2 regions of the Halomonas kalidii genome follow, and region 2 is predicted to be linked to the other one. Evidence: predicted binding sites of a transcription regulator. Region 2 holds the regulator's gene; the other holds the start of a gene.
The links. Region 2 encodes FNR, which switches genes on or off when oxygen is low (the NO sensors DNR and NnrR bind a similar motif). Its sites were predicted from a motif close to TTGATNTANATCAA; they were not measured.

Region 1 (7,012 bases), on a different contig from region 2:
CTGGCCGGAGGGGAAGAAGAACTCCACCGGGCGCTCGATCACCACCCGCTTGCCGCCCAGCACGCCCTCCACGGGCATGAACGACACCAGCAGGTAGACCTTCTTGCGGCCCTCGGCACCGACATAGGAGATCTTCTCCGACACGGCCTCCAGGGTGCCCTCGGGACGCGACGGGATGCGCACCGTGAGCGGGTTCTCGTCGAGCAGCGGCGGGGCTTCCTCGACCGCCTTCTTGACACTGTAGGAAACGATCTTCGAGGTGATTTCGACGGCCATCAGCGGGCTCCTTGAATTCTGGGCATCATGACTCTCGCGTGGAACCGGCGCTTACCATTTTCCATAGGTCCCCTCCTTGAGCGCGTCATAGAGGTTCGCCGCATTGTGCTCCTCGCCGTCGTAGATCACCTTCTCGTCGCCCCTGAGCTCCAGGGTCTCGCCGTTCTCGAGCTCGAAGACGTAGGTGGTGTTCTTGAGGTCGTCCTCGCGCACCAGCACGCCCTGGAAGGCCTCGGGGTTGAAGCGGAAGGTGGTGCAGCCCTTGAGCTGGCTGTCGTAGGCGTCGAGGTAGAGGCCCTTGAAGTCGTCGAAGGCGAAGTCGGTGGGCACGTTCACCGTCTTGGAGATCGCCGAGTCGACCCAGGCCTGGGCCGCCGCCTGCACCGCCACGTGCTGCTTCGGGGAGACCGCATCGGCGGTGATGAAGTAGTCGGGCAGGTCGCTCTCCACCGCATCGGCGGCGATGAAGTGGCGGTAGGCGGCCAGCTCGAAGGAGACCACCTCGACCTGCTCCTTGGTCTTCTTGCCCGCCTGGATGACGTTGCGGAAGTAGCGGTGCGAGAACGACGGCTCGATGCCGTTGGAGGCGTTGTTGCCCAGGGACAGCGAGATGGTGCCGGTCGGCGCGATGGACGAGTGGTGGGTGAAGCGCGCGCCGTGCTCGGAGAGCGCCGCGACCAGCTCCGGCTCGACCTCGGCGACCTTCTGCATGTAGCGGCTGTAGCGGGCGTGCAGCAGGCGACCCGGCACCTTGTCGCCGACCTCGTAGCCGTCCTTGGCCAGCTCCGGCCGGCTGCGCAGCATCTTGGGGGTGATCTCGAACTCCTCGGCCAGGATCGGCGCCATGCCCTTCTCGCGGGAGAGCTCGAGGGCCTGTTTCCAGCCCTCGATGGCGAGGGTACGGCTCACCTCCTCGGTGAAGGCCAGCGACTCCGGCGAGCCGTAGGGGATCTTGAGCATGGTCAGGGTCGACCCCAGGCCCAGGAAGCCCATGCCGTGGCGGCGCTTGGCCTCGATCTCGCGGCGCTGGCCGGCCAGCGGCAGGCTGCTGATCTCCACCACGTTGTCGAGCATGCGGGTGAAGATCGCCACCACCTTGCGGTAGCGCTCCCAGTCGAAGCGCGGCTTCTTGCCGAAGGGCTCGATGACGAAGCGGGTCAGGTTGACCGAACCGAGCAGGCAGGCGCCCTCGGGCGGCAGGGGTTGTTCACCGCAGGGGTTGGTGGCGCGGATCTCCTCGCAGAACCAGTTGTTGTTCATGCGGTTGACCTGGTCGATCAGGATGAAGCCCGGCTCGGCGAAGTCGTAGGTCGAGCGCATGATGGTGTCCCACAGCTCGCGCGCGCGGATCACCTCGACGATGCGACAGGCCACGCGGCCCTCGGCGTCGACGGTGTAGCCCTCCTCGATCACCGGCCAGTCGCGGTAGATGAGCTCGTCGGGGCCCACGTCCTCCCGCTCGCCGGCGTGCAGCGGGAAGGCCAGGGGCCAGTCGGCGTCGCTCCTGACCGCCTCCATGAACTCGTCGGTGATCAGCAGGCTGAGGTTGAACTGGCGCAGCCGGCCGGCCTCGCGCTTGGCCTCGATGAACTGGCGGACATCGGGGTGGCCGACGTCGAAGGTGCCCATCTGGGCACCGCGGCGCCCGCCCGCCGAGGCCACCGTGAAGCACATCTTGTCGTAGATATCCATGAACGCCAGGGGGCCGTTGGTGCCGGCACCGGCACCGAACACGAAGGCGCCCTTGTGGCGCAGGGTGGAGAACTCGTAGCCGATGCCGCAACCCGCCTTGAGGGTCATGCCGGCGTCCACCACCGAGTCGAGGATGTCGTGCATGGAGTCGCGGATGGTGCGCGACACCGTGCAGTTGATCAGGCTCACCGCCGGCTTGTAGTCGTCGGCGCCGGCGTTGGACATGATCCGCCCGGCCGGAATCGCGCCGTTCTCCAGCGCCCAGCGAAACTTCGGCAGCCACTCGTCGGCCTGGTCGCCCTCCACCGCGGCCAGGGCGCGGGCCACCCGCTCCCAGGTGGCCGCCACGTCCTTGTCCACCGGACGCCCGTGGCGATCCTTGAGCCGGTACTTGGAATCCCAGATATCACGGGAGGGAACCTGCATCGGTACCTCGTTGGATGTCTTGACGGCCTTGGCGGGAGTGCTCATTCAGGGGTCTCCAGAGAAGTCTAGGATAACGGGGTCAGTGATCGCGGCGCGCCAGCCGCTCGAGTCGCATCAGCCATGCGCCGAGCCGTCCCTGGGCCAGGCCCTCCTCGCGGCCGTCGAGCAGGTTCTTGACCGTCAGGCCGAGCTCGGTGTCGCCCTCGATCAACAGGCGACGCTGGAAGAACAGGGCATCGGGGTCCTCGCGGCGGGTGGCCAGGCACAGGAACTCGCGCCAGCCACCGCGGATGGTCGCCTCGCCGGCCTCGCGGCAGAGCACCAGGTGCCCCGCCTCGAGCCCCAGGGTCAGCACCACCCCCAGGTCCTCGACCCTCAGGGTGATGCGGCGCCCCTCGAGGACATCGAATTCGCCCTCGGCCAGTGGCTCGGCGAAGGTGCGGTTGAGCAGCGGTTCGACCAGACGACGCTTGACGGCAATGGGCACTCGCGGATCGAGGGCACGGATCAGCCGGCTCGGGGCGAGCGGGCGTGGCAGTGACATACCAACTCTCCTGATGACGATGCGGCCGGGGCCGCCGAACCGCTCATCCTAGGCCTCATGAAAGACGTTCGCCCTGACATGCGTCAAGCCCCGGCCGGTGCGACCACCCGCTGGCGGCTGAGTACCATATATAGACCATTCGACCACAGCAAGCACAAGATGTCGTTGCATTTGACCGTCAACGCTGCGACGGTCTACCGCCGCCCAGTTGCCCCGGGAGGCTGCCAGGGAAGCGGGGGGCGTCTGGTCAGACCGTGCGCGAGTAGCGCCCCTCGCTGCGGCTCAGGTAGGCATCGAAGGCCATGGCGGCGTTGCGCATCATCAGCCGCCCGGCCGGCAACACCTCGATCTCGCCCTCGCGGATCGCCAGCAGGCCGTCGGCTTCCATCTCGGCGAGTTCGACGAGGGCGTCGGCGAAGTAGTCGCGGAAGGCGATGCCGTGGGCACGTTCGATCGCGGCGAAGTCGATGCGGCCGTGGCACATCAGGGCATTGATCACGTCGCGGCGCAGGCGATCGTCGTCGTTGAGCCGGTAGCCGCGCATCACCGGCAGCCGGCCGGCCTCCAGCCGGTGCTGGTACTGGGCGGTCTCCTTGACATTCTGGCTGTAGCTGTCACCGACCTTGCCGATGGAGGTGATCCCCAGGCCGATCATGTCGCAGTCGGCATGGGTCGAGTAGCCCTGGAAGTTGCGCTGCAGGGTACCGTTCTCGCGGGCCAGGGAGAGCTCGTCCTCGGGCAGCGCGAAGTGGTCCATGCCGATATAGACATAGCCGGCCGCGGAGAGCCGGCGGATGGTCAGCTCCAGCAGCTCGAGCTTGCGCTCCGGGGGCGGCATGTCCTCGGGGCGGATCAGCCGCTGGGCCTTGAACAGCTCGGGCAGGTGGGCGTAGCTGTAGGCGGCGATGCGGTCGGGCCGCAGGGCGATGATCTTGTCCAGGGTGACGTCGAAGCTCGCCACCGTCTGCAGCGGCAGGCCGTAGATCAGGTCGACGCTGACCGACTGGAAGCCGGCCTCGCGGGCCGCCTGCACCAGCGCCACCACCTGCGCCTCGCTCTGGATGCGGTTGACGGCCTGCTGGACGTCGGCATCGAAGTCCTGCACGCCGAAGCTCAGGCGGTTGAAGCCCAGCGACCGCAGCTCATGGATCTGCTCGGGGGTGACGGTGCGCGGGTCCACCTCCAGCGAGAACTCGCGCGCCTTCGGCGGGGCGAAGTGGAAGGCCGCATCCAGCGCCTCCATCAGCTCGCCCAGCTGGGCGTTGCTCAGGTAGGTGGGGGTGCCGCCGCCCAGGTGCAGCTGGGTCATGCGCCGCGCGGCATCGAACAGCGCGGCCTGGCCCCGGATCTCCCGCTTCAGCCACTCGAGGTACTCGGCGGCCCGCTCGGTGTTGTGGGTGATGATCTTGTTGCAGGCGCAGTAGTAGCAGAGGCTCTTGCAGAACGGGATGTGCACGTACACCGACAGCGGCTTGGGCGACTCGGCCCGATTGCTGCGCTCCGCCGCCGCGCGGTAGTCGTCCTCGGCGAAGGCCGCATGGAACTGGGGCGCCGTGGGGTAGGAGGTGTAGCGCGGCCCCGGGCGGTCGTACTTCTCCACCAGGGGGCGGTTGAATTGCAGATCCTGTGGCATGTCGTGAAGCGGCCTCTTGAAGCCTGTATTCGAGCAGGAACGGGGGGCAGCGCTCGCGGGCCCCGCCGAATGAAGGAAGTATGCCATCCGCCGTCTGCAGCGTCGGTACCCTTCAAGAGGTAGTTGACCCAGGTCAAAGGAGGGAGCGCCCGAGGCGAGCAGCGTTGCAGCGCCAACTAACATTCATGTAAATTGCATCTTATAATGCCTTCCGGAGGACACCATGCGGCCGACCACGATGATCTCGCGACTCACCTGGGGCACCCTGGCCTGTGGCTGCATCGGCCTGGGGGCCGCCGGCCTGGTGGTACCGCTGCTGCCGACCACCCCGTTTCTGCTGGTGGCCGCCTGGGCCGCCCCCAAGGGATCGCCGCGCCTGGCACGCTGGCTGTGGGAGCACCCCCACCTGGGCCCGACCCTGCACGCCTGGCGAGAGCAGCGCGCCGTGCCCCGCCGCGCCAAGTGGCTGGCCTGGGGGCTGCTGGCGGCAAGCTGGCTGGTGGTGTGGCGGGGCGGGGCACCGCTCCCCATACTGGCACTGACGGCGGCGCTCTTCTGCGGGGTAGGCACCTTCCTGCTGCTGCGACCCGATGCCACACGCGCACCCGCCATGGAGGAAAGGGAGCTGGTAAACTGAACAGACGTTGACCCATCGTTATCGTCCGATTACCCAGTCACGAGGCGCCGAATCCCGCCATGCACCTGACCCGCTTTACCGACTACTCGCTGCGCGTGCTGATCTTCCTGGCCGTCAAGGGCGAGGAACGCTCCACGATCCAGGAGATCGCCGAGCGATTCGAGGTCTCTCACAACCACCTGATGAAGGTGGTGCAGGAGCTCGCCCACAAGGGTTACATCACGGCCATCCGCGGCAAGAACGGCGGCCTGCTGCTCAGGAAGGCGCCGGAAGAGATCTCCCTCGGCGCCCTGATACGCGACACCGAGCACGATCTGCTGCTGGTCGAGTGCTTCGGCGACCAGAACGAGTGCCTGATCACCCCGGCGTGTCGCCTCAAGCCGATACTGGCCGAGGCCCTGAAGGCCTTCCTCGACGTGCTCGACCAGTACACCCTGGCCGATATGCTGGGGCCACAGCGTCCCCAACTCGCCCAGTTGCTGCGCATCGAGCCCGCGAGCTGAACATGTCCGGGGCGCCGAAGTGGCTTATGCTGACACACGTCAGCATCCCATCCTCGGCCCACTGGCACCATGGGCCCCTTCGGCCCGGGACTCCGGGTTTCTTGACGCCAACAAAGATGCATCATGGAGATTGGTTATGAAACGACTGGCCGCCACCACCCTCACCGGTATCGCCGCCCTGGCATTCACCGCCATCGCCCAGGCGGAGCCCGACGGCGAGGCGATCTACAACCAGGCCTGCATGGCCTGCCACATGACCGGCGCCGCCGGCGCGCCCATCAAGGACGACGAGGAGGCCTGGGCGCCTCGCCTGGAGCAGGGCATGGAGACCCTCTACGACCACGCCATCAACGGCTTCCAGGCCATGCCGCCCAAGGGGGGACAGATGAACCTGAGTGACGAGGAGGTCAAGGCCGCGGTCGACTTCATGCTCGAACCGATGCTCTGAGACCGAGCCACCCAGCAGGCAGGGGGGACACCCGCCGATGTGAGGGGGCGCCATGCGCGGCAAGAGGGGGCGCCATGCGCGGCAAGGCGCCTCGTCGCTCTTCTCTCTTGAGGCTCCCTCCTCTCACACCATCCCACCGCGTCTTCGACGCTCCTACCCCATCGGGGTTACTCCCGCGGGCTTGATCCAAGTCAGCTGCGACATGACCCATGTCAAGTCGGGCCCGGGAGCCAGCTGGCATGATGAAGCCAATTCAAAAAGATTCATTTCATATGCCTGTTGAAGGGATGCTGCCCTACCGCAGTTCCCAGCTACGAAAACAAGGACTACCCCATGTCCACCCGGCGCACCGTCACCTCCCTGGCTCTCACCTGGTTGCTCGGCTTGCTGTTGCTCGCCGCCATGCCGACCGCGCAGGCCATCGAGCTCGACCAGGTGAGCCCGGGCTTCCCCGAGGCGACCCGCCTGACACCCGCCGAGGGCGGGCTCCCGACCTCGGCCGTTCATGCCGGTGATGAGCTGCTCGGCTATGTCTTCGAAACGGTGGATATCGCGCCGATCCCGGCCTATTCCGGCAAACCCGTGAATCTGCTGGTGGGCATCGACCTAGAGGGCAGGGTCCGCCTGGCCAGCATCCTCGACCACCAGGAACCGATCATGCTGGTCGGCATCCCCGAACACCGGCTGACAGACTTCGCGGCTGCCCACGTGCCCCACCATGTCAACGACCGCCTCAAGGTCGGCGACAACCTCGACGCCATCTCCGGGGCCACCGTCACGGTCATCGTGGTCAGCGAGACCATCATGCGTACCGCTCGCCGGGTGGCCGCCGAGCAGGGGCTGATCGCCGACC
Region 2 (7,012 bases):
TTTCGCCGCGCCGACACAGGCTCCGGGCCCGCCGGGCGAGGGGCAGTGGCTGCTGCTCGCCGAGGCGGGCGAGCCACGCGCCTGGTTCATGCTGCAGGATCACGTGCGCGAGGATGCGGCCGACACCGTCACCGCCCTTCAGGCGCTGGGGCTGCAGGTGGAGCTGCTCTCCGGCGATACCCCCGAGGCGGTGGGCCGGCTCGCCGCGCGGCTCGGCATCGCCACCTGGCAGGCCTCGGCCAGCCCGGAGGACAAGCTCGCGCGCATCCGCGCCCTGCAGGCCGGGGGCGAGCAGGTGGCCATGGTCGGCGACGGCATCAACGACGTGCCGGTGCTGGCCGGGGCCGACGTGGCCATCGCCATGAACGGCGCCACCGACCTGGCCCGCACCAGCGCCGACGCCGTCTTGCTCAGCCCGCGGCTGACGCGTATCGTCGAGGCGATCGAGATCAGTCGGGCCACCCGCCGGATCATGCGCCAGAACATGATCTGGTCGGTGTGCTACAACGTCTCGGCGCTGCCACTGGCGGCCATCGGCATCGTGCCGCCCTGGGTCGCCGCACTCGGCATGTCGGCCAGCTCCCTGGTGGTGGTGGGCAATGCCCTGCGACTCAACCGCTTCCGCTCGGCCGTCACGCCATTCGTCCCGACGCCCCGGCTGGTGAACGCATGAGCATCCTCTACCTGCTGATTCCACTGTCGCTGATCCTGCTGGGGCTGGCCGTGTGGGCCTTCTTCTGGGCGGTCAAGCATGACCAGTTCGAGGATCTCGAGGGCCCCGCCCATCGCATCCTCTTCGACGAGGACGAGAACGATCTTCTCCCCGAAGAACGCGAGCGCCGGCGACGGTCGCGTGGCGAGGTCGACGACGTTCCCGCTGACCGGGAGGAGCCGCCGCGCTGATGGATCCCACCGGCCTGGGTCTACCGCCCCTGCTGGCGGCCTTCGTCTTCGGCCTGCTCGGCGGCGCCCACTGCATCGGCATGTGCGGCGGTATCATGAGTGCCCTGACCTTCGCCGTCCCCCCCAGCATGCGCTCCCCGGCCCGACTCTCCGGGCTACTGCTCGGCTACAACCTCGGGCGCATCGCCAGCTACATGGTCGCCGGTGCACTGGCGGCCGGGCTCGGCACCCTGGTCGCGATCACCCCGGTCACCCGCCTGGTGCTGCAGGGGCTGGCCGCCGTGATGTTGATCCTGATGGCGCTCTATATCGCCGACTGGTGGAAGGGGCTGCTCAGGGTGGAGGCCGTGGGCAAGCGGCTGTGGCGCCACCTGGAACCCGTGGGGCGGCGGCTGATGCCGGTGGTGAGGGTCCCCCAGGCGGTGGCACTGGGGGCCGTCTGGGGCTGGCTGCCGTGCGGGCTGGTCTACTCGATGCTCGCCTGGAGCCTGGCGACCGCGGCCCCGCACCATGGCGCCCTGCTGATGGGCGCCTTCGGCCTGGGTACCCTGCCGGCGCTGCTGGCCACCGGGCTGGCGGCACGCCAGCTCGGCGGCCTGATCCGCCACCGCGCCACCCGCACCCTGGCCGCGGCATCGATCATCGCCTTCGCCCTGTGGCAGCTCTGGATGCTGCTGCCCGCTGGCGGCCACGCCTGACCCCGCCCGACGAATTCGCCCCCGCTTGACGCAGCTCAACACGGCCCCGGGCCGGCCCCACTACCATCGAAGCATATCCATCATCCGGAGTGTCGCCATGACCGCTCACGTGAAGCGCGAAGGCCCAGAGGATTCCGCCCGGCTCGCCTGGGACATGGCACTGCTGCGCCGCTACGACACCCGCGGCCCACGTTACACCTCCTACCCCACGGCTCGCGGCTTCCATGAGGGCTTCGGGCCCGACGACTTCAGCGCGGCTCTCGCGCGCAGCAACGACCAGGGCCAACCGCTGTCGCTCTACATTCATGTACCGTTCTGCCGCAACGGCTGTTTCTATTGCACCCGCAACAAGATCGTCACCAGGGACACACGGCGGGCCGAAGCCTATCTGTCGCGCCTCGATCGGGAGATGGTACTCAGCTCCCGCCACCTCGATGCCTCGCGGGAGATCCAGCAGCTGTACTGGGGCGGCGGCACCCCGACCTTCCTCGCCCTCGACCAGATGAGCGACCTCATCGACCGCCTCGATGCCCGCTTCGGGCTCTCGGGCTCGAGGGAGCGTGACTATGCCATCGAGATCGATCCACGGGAGGCCAATGTCTTCACCCTGCGCCATCTGCAGGCCCTTGGCTTCAACCGCCTGAGCCTCGGTGTCCAGGACCTGGACCTCAGGGTGCAGCGGGCCATCAACCGGGTTCAGCCCCGGGTGCTCACCGAATCGTTGATCGACGAAGCCGACCGTCTCGGCTTTCGCTCGCTCAACCTCGACCTGATCGTCGGCCTGCCGCTGCAGACCCGCGACAGCTTCGCCGAGACCCTGGCGCAGGTGATCGCCATGGCCCCGGCCCGACTCTCGGTCTTCAACTACGTCCACCGGCCCGAGCGCTTCACGTCCCAGCGCCGCATCCATGTCGAGGACCTGCCCGATTCCGAGGAGACGCTGGCGATGCTGCAAGCCACCCTCGAGATGCTGTCCTCGGCAGGCTATGTGCACATCGGCATGGACCACTTCGCCCGCCCCGACGACAGCCTGGCGATAGCCCAACGCCAGGGCACCCTCACGCGCACCTTCCAGGGCTACTCCAGCCATGCCCCGTGTGACCTGGTCGGACTCGGCGTCTCGGCGATCAGCCGGGTCGATGACGTCTATGCCCAGAATCCCGCGGCACTCGCCGCCTACGAGAGGGCGCTGGACGCCGGCCACCTGGCCACCGCCCGAGGGCGGCGCCTGACGTTCGACGACCGCCTCCGGCGACACGCCATCGAACGACTGGTGTGCGACATGGCGCTCGACCTCGAGGCACTGGGCCGCACCTTCGGGGTCGATGCCGAGACCTACCTGGCCGACACCTTGATCCGGCTCGAGGTGGCCGAACGCGACGGCCTGGTGACCCGGGTGGGCCCCCGGCTCCTCGTCACGCCGATCGGCCGGCTACTGATCCAGCACCTCGCCATGGCCTTCGACGCCCACGCGCCGCCGCCCCTGGCGACGAGCGACTCCCGTATCGCGTGAGGGACTACCTCCAATGGCGGGAGGCTACCTCCAAAGGGATGCTTTGCCGGCCTGGGGTAATCCTCCATAATGGCGACAGAGTCACCATCATGGAGGAGAGCATGCCTGATACCGCGACCGGCGGGCGGCGTTCCCTGCTGCACGAGACCCGCTGCCAGACCTGCAGCCTCAGCTCGCTCTGCCTGCCGCTGGCGCTCGAGCTCCAGGACATGGACCAGTTCGATGCCATCATCCGGCGCCGCGCCCCCCTGAAGAAGGGCGAGACACTGTTCCGCCAGGACAGCGCCTTCACCAGTGTCTACGCCGTGCGCTCGGGCAGCCTCAAGCAGGTCACCACCGAGGGCAGCGGCGAGGACCAGCTGACCAACTTCTACCTGCCCAGCGAACTGGTGGGCCTCGATGGCATCGACGAGGAGCGCTATCCCGGCACGGTGGTGGCGCTCGAGACCACCACCGTGTGCGAGATTCCCTTCGACCGCCTCGACGCCCTCTCCGAGGAGCTTCCGGAGCTGCGCGCCCAGCTCTACCGCAGCATGAGCAAGGAGATGCGCGACGATCGCCGCATGATGCGGCTGCTGTCGCGCAAGACCGCCGACCAGCGACTGGCGACCTTCTTCGCCGGCCTCTCGGATCGTTTCCGCCGCCGCGGCTATTCGCCCTACAGCTTCCGACTCTCCATGTCCCGGGCCGACATCGGCAACTACCTGGGGCTGGCGGTGGAGACGGTGAGCCGCATCCTCGGCCGCTTCCAGACGCAGGGCCTGGTGGCCGTCTCCGGCCGCGAGGTCAATATCCTCGACCTGGCGGCGCTGACCAAGGTCGCCGAGGAGGAAGGCGCCCGCTAGCGCCGAGCCATAAGCAGCCCCCCCCGCTGGAATACCACATCCAGCGGAGGTTTCTGTTGGACAGCAGGGGCAAAGAGTCGCGGCTTACCCGGCGACAGGCCTGCGCGGAGGCGCTGTGAACCCTTCCCTGGGCGCTACATTTGCCCTGCTGCGCTCTCGCATCCTGCTCCGCTTGCAGGACCGGTGTTGGCCATCCATGGCCAACCCGTTCGGCGGGAAGAACATCCACTGGATGTTCTTCGTATTTCCGCCTCACCCCTGGCAAATGACCTCCGCGTCGGCCTGTCCCCGGCGCCGCTCGCGTGGTGGGAACGGGTCCGCCATCCCTTCTTTCGGCACCTACAACTCGTTGAGGATATCGATGCGGTCGGCCTGCCGCCGGGCCTGTTTCTCCTCCAGGCCGGCGAAGTCGAACAGCTCGCGGTCGGCGAGCTGCGAGGGCGCCACGTTGGTCACCGCCTTGAACATGCTCTCGAGCCGGCCGGAGTGCCTGGCCTCCCATTCGGCGAGCATCTCCTTGACCACCTGGCGCTGCAGGTTGGGCTGCGAGCCGCAGAGATTGCAGGGGATGATCGGGAAGTCCATCAGCCGCGCGAACTCGGCGATGTCCGCCTCCCGGCAATAGGCCAGCGGACGGATGACGATGTTCCGGCCATCGTCGGAGAGCAGCTTGGGCGGCATCGCCTTGAGGCTGCCGCCGAAGAACAGGTTGAGGAACAGCGTCTCGAGGATGTCCTCGCGATGGTGGCCCAGGGCGATCTTGGTGGCACCGATCTCCTCGGCGAAGCCGTAGAGCGAGCCGCGACGCAGCCGCGAACAGAGCGCACAGGTGGTCTTGCCCTCGGGGGTCTTCTCCTTGACCACCGAATAGGTGTCGCGCTCGAGGATGTGGTACTCCACCCCGATGCCGTCCAGGTACTCGGGCAATACATGCTCGGGAAAACCGGGTTGCTTCTGGTCGAGGTTGACCGCCACCAGCGAGAAGTTGACCGGGGCATTGCGCTGCAGGCTGCGCAGGACCTCGAGCATGGTGTAGCTGTCCTTGCCGCCGGACAGGCAGACCATCACCCGATCGCCTTCGCGGATCATCTCGAAATCGATGATGGCATTGCCCACCTGGCGTCGCAGGCGCTTCTGCAGCTTGTTGAACTCGCGCTTGCCCTTCCCATCGAGGGGTGTGGCGTCGTCTTCCGTGACAGGAACGTCAGCGGGGCTAGGGTCGAAGATCACGGCATCTTGCATGGTCGGGGCACTGCCAGAGCGGCTGGAAATGACGGGTGCCTATCCTACCACCGCCGCCGCCAGCTGGCGACGGGACGGTATGGCGTCGACGGCCCGGGGGAAGCACATACCCTGGGTGACCCTGGAAACGAGCCGGCCTCACGAGCTCCGCTTCGCCAGCATGGCACCCCGCTCCAGGCGCAGGTACATGAGTGCCGTGGTCACCGCATCGCCCAGGGCGGTGTGGCGCCCCATCACCGGCACCCCCAGGGCGCCGGCCACCTGCTCGAAGCGCAGGCCGGGCTCGATCTCGGGGTGGCTGCGGCGTAGCTGCCGGACATAGGTATGCGCCACGTCGATGCCGGCATTGGGCAGGTCGAAACCGAAGCGTGGTCGCAGCTCCCGGTTGATGATCGACAGGTCGAAGTCCAGGCACCAGCCCACCAGCGGCCGGTTGCCGATGAATTCCAGGAAGCGGCTCAGCGCCGTCTCGATGCTCTCGCCACCTTCCAGGTCGATGCCACGCAGGCCATGGATGCATATCGAGTCTCCGCTCAACGAGGCGGGACGCTGCAGGCGCAGGTCCAGCGATTCGCTGGCCAGCACCCGGTCGCCGCGGATCTTCACCGCGGCCAGCGATACCAGCTCGGCACTGCGGGTATCGAGCCCGGTGGTCTCGCTGTCGATGGCCACCAGCTCGTCACCGGTGTAGGGCTGGAACAGCCAGGCGTAGTAGCCGTCGGCCTGGCGGCGCCGATCGGCGGCCCGGCGCAGTACCTTGAGCATGGGTTGACCTCCTGTAGGTAGTGTCGATCCCTGAAAGAACGCCCCGTATCACGAATATTCCAGGTGAAAGCGGTGCGACAGACGCTGCTTGAAATCCTTGACGATATGCAGCGCCTCGCGAAGCAGGTCGCGCTCCAGCGACGAGAGCTCCTGGACCACCACCCGGTCGGGCTTCTTGCCCTTGTCGCCCTCACCGCCCAGGCGTGCCAGTTGCTGCTCGAGGCGCAACTGGGTGAACAGCGACAGCGCCTCGCCCAGGTCCTCGGCGAAGCGAGCCTCCAGGCGGCCGTCCTCGGCCAGCGCCTCCAGGCGCTCCAGGGTCGAGGTGACGTGGATGCCTCGTTCCAGCGCCATGGCGCGCACCCCGTGGACGATGGGAAAGATGCCGCCCTTCTTGATGTCGATGCCGTGCTGGGGCTTCTTCAACGAGCCGAACAGGGTCAGCGGGGTGGAGAAACGCAACGCCGGGCGGGCAAAGTAGGAGAGCAGGATCTCGTCCCGGGAGCAGCGTTCGAACAACTCCTCGCGGACCTGTTCGAGCAACACCGGATTGCCCGCCACCGCGTGGGAGTCGAGCATGATGGCGAGCTTCATCAGGCTGTCGCCATCACGACTGGTCGCCCAACGGGCGATGCGGCCGCGCCACTGGGTCACGCTGCCGACCCACTCCGGGTTGGAGACCATGATATTGCCCGGGCAGGGCGGATAGCCGAGCTCGATCAGGGTCTCGGTGAACCGCTGCATCTGCTCGGCGCAGTCGGGCCAATCGAGGTCATCGGCCAGGATCAGGCCATTGTCCTGGTCGGTCTTGAGAATCTGCTCCCCGCGCCCCTCGCTGCCCATCACCATCAGGCAGCTGTCGCGGCGATGGGGCTCGTCGATCAAAAAGCCCCAGGCCTTGTTCATGATGCGACCGTTCAGGGCCGCCAGCAGGCCCATGGCGAAGCGCAGCTTGACCCCCTGGGCCATCAGCGCCCTCACCAGCTCCGGGGTGCGCCGGCTGGCCGCGGCCAACGCCTCGAGGCTGTCCGCCTGTTCCACCTGCA

Region 1: hemN (oxygen-independent coproporphyrinogen III oxidase) is a predicted target of FNR. The motif match lies at 4,695-4,708, and genes of this name have one in related genera.

Annotation. Positions count from the first base shown of each region.
Region 1 covers NZ_JASCQN010000054.1:65,394-72,405, forward strand. The annotation lists gene QLQ85_RS20830 (ribonucleoside-diphosphate reductase) at 1-276, opposite strand, end outside; gene QLQ85_RS20835 (adenosylcobalamin-dependent ribonucleoside-diphosphate reductase) at 328-2,439, opposite strand; gene ubiT (ubiquinone anaerobic biosynthesis accessory factor UbiT) at 2,474-2,938, opposite strand; gene hemN (oxygen-independent coproporphyrinogen III oxidase) at 3,186-4,571, opposite strand; gene QLQ85_RS20850 (YbaN family protein) at 4,795-5,208, shown strand; gene QLQ85_RS20855 (Rrf2 family transcriptional regulator) at 5,268-5,711, shown strand; gene QLQ85_RS20860 (c-type cytochrome) at 5,848-6,159, shown strand; gene nosR (transcriptional regulator NosR) at 6,493-7,012, shown strand, end outside.
Region 2 covers NZ_JASCQN010000051.1:312,392-319,403, reverse strand. The annotation lists gene QLQ85_RS18050 (heavy metal translocating P-type ATPase) at 1-673, shown strand, start outside; gene ccoS (cbb3-type cytochrome oxidase assembly protein CcoS) at 670-903, shown strand; gene QLQ85_RS18040 (sulfite exporter TauE/SafE family protein) at 903-1,601, shown strand; gene hemN (oxygen-independent coproporphyrinogen III oxidase) at 1,699-3,114, shown strand; gene fnr (fumarate/nitrate reduction transcriptional regulator Fnr) at 3,216-3,959, shown strand; gene ttcA (tRNA 2-thiocytidine(32) synthetase TtcA) at 4,299-5,201, opposite strand; gene QLQ85_RS18020 (3'-5' exonuclease) at 5,340-5,966, opposite strand; gene QLQ85_RS18015 (DUF294 nucleotidyltransferase-like domain-containing protein) at 6,015-7,012, opposite strand, start outside.